DNA from 2 places in the Kitasatospora sp. NPDC101176 genome. Region 2 is predicted to be linked to the other one. Evidence: predicted binding sites of a transcription regulator. Region 2 holds the regulator's gene; the other holds the start of a gene.
The links. The regulator HspR, encoded in region 2, represses chaperone genes until heat shock. The targets are predictions, from matches to a motif close to TTGAGNNNNNNNNNCTCAA.
Positions count from the first base shown of each region.

Region 1: lon (endopeptidase La) is a predicted target of HspR. The motif match lies at 1,426-1,444, and genes of this name have one in related genera.

Region 1 covers NZ_JBIWPA010000034.1:8,771-12,161, forward strand. Annotated here, with positions in the region: gene ACIRS1_RS32175 (rhomboid-like protein) at 532-1,320, shown strand; gene lon (endopeptidase La) at 1,467-3,391, shown strand, end outside.
Region 2 covers NZ_JBIWPA010000004.1:158,298-161,688, forward strand. Annotated here, with positions in the region: gene ACIRS1_RS08430 (hypothetical protein) at 1-7, opposite strand, end outside; gene ACIRS1_RS08435 (helix-turn-helix domain-containing protein) at 594-1,622, opposite strand; gene ACIRS1_RS08440 (heat shock protein transcriptional repressor HspR) at 1,827-2,342, opposite strand; gene dnaJ (molecular chaperone DnaJ) at 2,350-3,391, opposite strand, start outside.

The DNA.
Region 1 (3,391 bases), on a different contig from region 2:
CGGCCACCTGTGGGGATGGCGGGGCTCCGCTCGTAGTCTTGTTCCGTCGTGGACTGTGCCGGGTCCGCCGTCCCGTCGCGCTCGGATCGGAGGACGGACTGTAGGCCACCCACCCGCTCCCGCGCACCTCGCAGCGTACGGACAGTGGGTGCTTCCCGGCAGGCGGACCGGACGTTTCCGGCCCGTGGGCCGGCTGTCCGCCGCCCTCTGAACCCACTGCACGAGTGGGCACGGGCCGATACCTTACCCGCCGAATTTTCACTGCGTAACGGTACGTATGCAGTCGAGTTGACGCCAAGTCGCCGGTCAGAGGGCCTACTGACGCGTTAATCGGAAGTAGGTCTGGACCAATGCCGGGAAATCCGGTCGGCCGGTTTACCGATGGTCTTCACGGGCAATTCCCAGCTGCCTCTCAGAACCCCGACGTAACGTGGCCACGACAACACCCTGCCGGGCGGGATTCACCGCGCGCGCCGGTACGTTGGGCACCTGTGACGGGCCGGTGGCTGCGGGTGTGGAGCGGGAGGCGTCATGGCTGGAGTGCGGCGCGGGGCCGGACGGGTCGGGCCGCCGCCGACGGGCGTGCCGTACGGGATGCTCCGGTTCGGCCTGCGCGCGAGCGCCGTCGACCGGCTGCTCGCCCTGGTGCCGACGCCCCGGCGCACCCCTTTCACCCTCGGCTACCTCGCCGTGGTCGGCGCCACCACCACGTTCGCCAAGCTCGCCGATCCGGAACTCGTGCAGCGGTTGCAGGAGGCTTCCAGTTCCGACGGCCACAACCTCCTGCAGCATCCCCTGCGCGCTCTGCTGCTGAGTGGTTTCTGGGTGGCCGGTGACGTGTGGATGCCCTACCTGTGGGGATTCGCCGTCACCCTCGCGCCGCTGGAGCGGCGGATCGGCCCCGCCCGCGCGGCCGCGGTGTTCGCGACCGGCCACGTCGTCGCCACCCTGCTCTCCCAGGGTGTGGTGATCGCGGCGGTGGAGACGGGGCGGATGGAGCCCGGGGCGCTGGACTACCTGGACATCGGCGTCAGCTACGGCGTGCTCGCCTGCCTGGGCGCGGTGGCCGGGCTGCTGCCGCTGCGCGGGCGGGTGGTCGCGCTCGGCGGCGCCGGGCTGCTGATCGCCGAGCAGATCCTCACCGAGCGGGACGTGGTCACCGCGGTGGGCCACCCGGCGGCGGTGCTGACCGGCGTGGCGCTGTGGCGCTGGGCGCGGCGCGTCCGGGCGAGCCGGCCCGGGCCGGCCCCGCGCCGGGCCGAGGCGGTGGCCGGCGGTGCGCCCGCGACGGGTGGCGCCCGGGTCCTGGACGCCCGCTGACACCTTCGGGTGCATCTTCCGGACGGGTTTTGACGGACCCCGCGCGGCCCCACGGTGTTCGCTCATGGCGAACAAGACGCCGGGAACATCCGGCGTCCGCCGAGCCTTAGTCAGGTCGGCTCAACTTCACTGACTGGGGAGAGATCATGGCATCGACGTCCACACCGCTCACCCTGCCCGTGCTGCCGCTCGACGACGAGGTCGTCCTGCCGGGCATGGTCGTCCCGCTGGACCTGAAGGACACCGAGGTGCGCGCCGCCGTCGAGGCCGCCCGCGCCGCGGCCACCGGCGCCGGCAAGCCGCAGGTCCTGCTCGTCCCGCGGGTGGACGGCTCGTACGCGGCGGTCGGCACGCTGGCCACCGTGGAACAGGTCGGCCGGCTGGCCGACGGCGATCCGGCCGCGCTGGTCCGCGCCGTGCGCCGGGTCCGGATCGGGGTCGGCACCACCGGCCCCGGCGCCGCCCTCTGGGTGGAGACCACGCCGTTCCGGGAGTCCTCGGTGGGCACCCCGGTCGCCGGCCGGGCCGCCGAGCTGGTCAAGGAGTACAAGGCGCTGTCCACCCAGTGGCTGCGCCGGCGCGGCGCGTGGCAGATCGTCGACCGGGTGGCGCAGATCGAGGGCGTCGGCGAGCTCGCCGACAACATCGGCTATGCGTCCTTCGTCACCGCCGAGCAGAAGCTCAAGGTGCTGCTGGAGGCCGACCAGGTCGCCCGCCTGGAGTACGCGCTGACCCTGCTGCGCGACCACCTCGCCGAGGAGGAGGTCAACGACACCATCCGCAAGGACGTCGAGGAGGGCGTGGCCAAGCAGCAGAAGGAGTTCCTGCTCCGCCGCCAGCTGGAGGCCGTCCGCAAGGAACTGGCCGAGCTGAACGGCGACCCGGCCGACGAGGAGGGCGACTACCGGGCCCGGGTCGAGGCCGCCGACCTGCCCGAGAAGGTCCGCGAGGCCGCGCTCAAGGAGGTGGACAAGCTCGAACGCGCCTCCGACCAGTCGCCCGAGGGCTCCTGGATCCGCACCTGGCTGGACACCGTCCTGGAACTGCCCTGGAACGAGCGCAGCGAGGACACCTACGACATCGCCGGCGCCCGCGCGGTGCTGGACGCCGACCACGCGGGCCTGGCGGACGTGAAGGACCGCATCGTCGAGTACCTCGCGGTGCGCAAGCGCCGCGCCGACCAGGGGCTCGGACTCGTCGGCGGGCGGCGCGGCGGAGCGGTGCTGGCGCTGGTCGGCCCGCCCGGGGTGGGCAAGACCTCGCTCGGCGAGTCGGTGGCCCGCGCCATGGGCCGCAGCTTCGTCCGGGTCGCCCTCGGCGGCGTCCGGGACGAGGCCGAGATCCGCGGCCACCGGCGCACCTACGTCGGCGCGCAGCCCGGCCGGCTGGTGCGGGCGATCAAGGAGGCCGGCTCGATGAACCCGGTCGTCCTGCTCGACGAGATCGACAAGGTCGGCTCCGACTACCGCGGGGACCCGGCCGCCGCCCTGCTGGAGGTGCTGGACCCGGCGCAGAACCACACCTTCCGGGACCACTACCTGGAGGTCGAGCTCGACCTCTCCGACGTGGTCTTCCTCGCCACCGCCAACGTGCTGGAGGCCATCCCCGAGCCGCTGCTCGACCGGATGGAGCTCGTCCGGCTGGACGGCTACACCGAGGACGAGAAGGTCCTCATCGCCCGCGACCACCTGCTCCCGCGCCAGCTCGAGAAGGCCGGACTGGGCGACGGCCTGGTCTCCGTCGACGAGCCGGCGCTGCGCCGGCTGGCCGGTGAGTACACCCGGGAGGCCGGGGTGCGGACCCTGGAGCGTTCGATCGCCCGGGTGCTGCGCAGGATCGCCGCGCAGGCCGAGCTCGGCGAGCGCGAACTCCCCGTCACCATCGGCGCGGACGACCTGCGCGCCCTGATCGGCCGCCCGCACCACGTGCCGGAGGCCGCGCAGGAGCCGGCCGAGCGGCGCACCGCCGTGCCCGGGGTGGCCACCGGCCTCGCGGTGACCGGCGCGGGCGGCGACGTCCTCTACATCGAGGCCTCGCTCGCCGACTCCGAGACCGGCGGGACGGGCCTCAC
Region 2 (3,391 bases):
CGGTCATGTCGACTCCGGGGGAAGGCGTTGGCACTCGGCTGCTCGCCGCCGACGCTTGGTGTGGAGATTGGGACAGGGGGAAATCGTGCGGGTTTATCACTATTTCGATGCCTGTCATACGCGGCGTTCGGGAGGGAGGATCCCGGTGCTGCGGCGTGAGGACGCCAGTTGATCGTCCATCGGGCACGGGGTGCCAGTCCACTGATGCACGGTGTCATCCCTCTGCATGGCAGAGAGATGACACCCTCTTCGGGCTGGGCGCGACCGTGACAGCCAGATACGGCATGTGGCACGATCTGAGCGTTTGATTGTCTGTCGCCTGTTCATTCGACTGACAGGCCACTGAAGAGGATTGGGGTGTGCGCGTGTCTCGTCTGCGTAGGGCTGCCAAGGCGGCCGTGATGGCGATATCTGCGGGCGTCCTTACCGTGCTTGGCTTCGGACTGCTTGCCACCGGCCATGATGCCGATGGATCTGCCCATGTCAATCGCGCGGGGTTCGGGGTCGATGTTAGTACGACTTCGAATCAGGCAATGGGCACGGCTTTGGACGGCGAACACCAGTGGACATGACAGAATGAGGCTGACGAATCGTTATGCGCTGCCGGAAGCGGCGGGGAGGCATGACGATTCGTCGGTCTCTTGTGACGAACGGGCCAGCGCCCAACCGAGTTGGAACAGCGATTCGACGTTGTAGTCCTCCCGCATCTCGGCCAGATGGCGGGCGAGGGTCCGTTCGCTGATGCCGAGCCGGCGGGCGATGACCCGGTGGTTGGTGCCCTCGAGCAGCAGGTCGATGATGGTCTGGCGCATCCGTGACACCACCTGTTGCGGCACGGTGCGTCCGCCGGTGAAGTCGAGACCGCGGTTCCAGTTGCGTTCGAACACCTCGTGCACGAGGAAGTGGATGACGGCGGGGTCGTGGATGAAGGCGGCCAGGTTGAGGTCCTCGGCGACCGGGATGGCGGCCAGCTGCCGGTCCACGATGATCAGCCTGGTGTACGGCTCGTCGAGGGTGCGGAACCGGCCGCCGGCCTCGGTGATCTTCGCGACGTAGTCCCGGGTGGGCGCGTGGTACCGCGTGCTCGGGTGGTAGATCGTGCGGACGGCGATCCCGCGCTTGAGATCGGCCAGGTCGTCGTCGAGCACCCGGGACAGGACGTCCGGCGGGCGCGGACCTCCCGGCTGGGCCGCGAGGATCTCCTCTTTCGCCGTGGTCACGGCGTGGTTGATCCGCTGGCTGATCAGCGCCTTGCCGCGGACGTACTCAATTGTTCCGCCGGAGGACTCCGGGCGGTGAAACGCGTCCGCGAGGCTCTGGAGGTCGCTCGGGACGGCTATCGCGCGCGACAGCAGTGCCAGTGCCTGACGCTGCCAGACCGCGCTCAGACCGGTGGCGAGCTGTTGCGGGTCGACCGCGACCAGAATCTGCGGATCATCCAGGTCGGGAGTCAGGAGACCGATGTCCAACAGCTCGCTGAGGTGGCTGTAGTCGTGCTCCGCGATTTCATTGCGGGCCGTCCGACCGCGCGTCCGGATAATCGCGAGGTAGAGATCATGCGCTCCGGCGGACAGGGTGCCCGTCGCACTGACCCCCGGAATGGCGTCGTTCCTCCCGTTCATTCACGGCTCCTTCTCGACGACCGAACCTGCCCTATGGCTGCACCCGAGCCCCATCGGTGATCCTAGATCCCGGAGTGGGATCTGGAAGTGGGCATTGTTCCACCATTGCGGAGTAGCGCTTCGATTGGCACCCTCTCACCACGACCAAACCGCCGGCACCCCCCAGGCGGAGGGAACCGGCGGCTGTCGGTGTTTCGGGCCCGTTCAGCGCTTGGGGCGCCAGACCACCAGGGCGCTGGAGTGCGGGGTGGGGGGCTGGTACGGGACGAGGTCGCGCCGGTAGGAGGCGTGCACGGCGGCCTCGCGCTGCTGGAGCGCGGTCGCGGCGCCCTCGAGGGAGTCGACCAGTTCGCTGATCCGCGACTGCAGGGCGGTGACCTGGTTCTCCAGCTCGATGATCCGCTTGATGCCGGCCAGGTTGATGCCCTCGTCCTGGGAGAGCCGCTGGACCTCGCGCAGCTGCTGGATGTCGCGGGCCGAGTAGCGGCGGCCGCGGCCCGCGGTGCGGTCGGGGCAGACCAGGCCGAGGCGGTCGTACTGGCGGAGGGTCTGCGGGTGCAGGCCGGAGAGCTCGGCGGCGACGGAGATGACGTACACCGGGGTGTCCTCGGTGAGCACGTACTGCGGCGGGGCCGCGGCGCGCCGGGGGCGGCGGTTGTCGCCGGGGAGGCCCTCGCCGATGCCGGGGCCGATCGGGCTGTCGGGGATCATCGGGGACATCTGGTCGTCACGCTCCCTTCGCCGCCCGGAACAGGGCGGCTCGCGGGTCGTCGGAGGCGGTGGCCTCGCGGTACTGCTCCAGGGCGTTCAGCGCGTCGCCGGTGACGTGCTGCGGCACCACGACCTCGACGGTGACGAGGAGGTCGCCGCGGGTGCCGTCCTTGCGGGTGGCACCCTTGCCGCGGGCGCGCATGGTGAGGCCGTTGGCGCTGCCCGGGGGCAGCTTGAGCTTCACGGCGGGGCCGTTGAGGGTGGGCACCTCGATGGTGCCGCCGAGAGCGGCCTCGGGGAAGGTCACGGGGACGGTGACGGTGAGGTTGTCCCCCTTGCGGCCGAAGACCGGGTGCGGGTCGACGTGCACGGTGACGTAGAGGTCGCCGGGCTGGCCGCCGCGCTCGCCCTGCGCGCCCTTGCCCTTGAGCCGGATCCGCTGGGCGTCCTGGACGCCGGCGGGGATGCGGACCTGCATGGTGTGGGCCGAGCTGGCCCGGCCGCTGCCGTGGCAGTCGTTGCACGGGTCGTCGACGATCATGCCGCGGCCGCGGCAGTCCTTGCACGGCTCGGAGAGCGCGAACGCGCCCTGGCCGCGGCTGACGGTGCCGGCGCCGACGCAGGTCGGGCAGACCCGCGGGGTGGTGCCGGTCCGGGCGCCGGTGCCGTTGCAGGAGCGGCAGGGGGCCTGGCTGGTCATCCGGAGGGGGACGGTCGCGCCGTCGACGGCCTCCTCGAAGGCCAGGGTGACCTCGGTCTCGACGTCGGCGCCGCGCCGCGGCTGGGCCTGCCGGCCGCCGCGGTTGAACAGGCCGCCGAAGACGTCGCCGAGCCCGCCGGTGTTGGCGCTCTGGCTGCCGCTGAAGAGGTCGCCGAAGTCGAAGCTGTAGTTGCCGGCGCCCGCGCCGGGGCCGCCGGCCCGGAAGCCGCCGTTGGCGAAGAGGCTGCGCGCCTCGTCGTACTCCTTGCGGCGCTTCTCGTCGGAGAGGACGTCGTAGGCCTCGGAGATGTCCTTGAAGCGGTCCTCGGCCTTGCTGTCGCCCTTGTTGGCGTCCGGG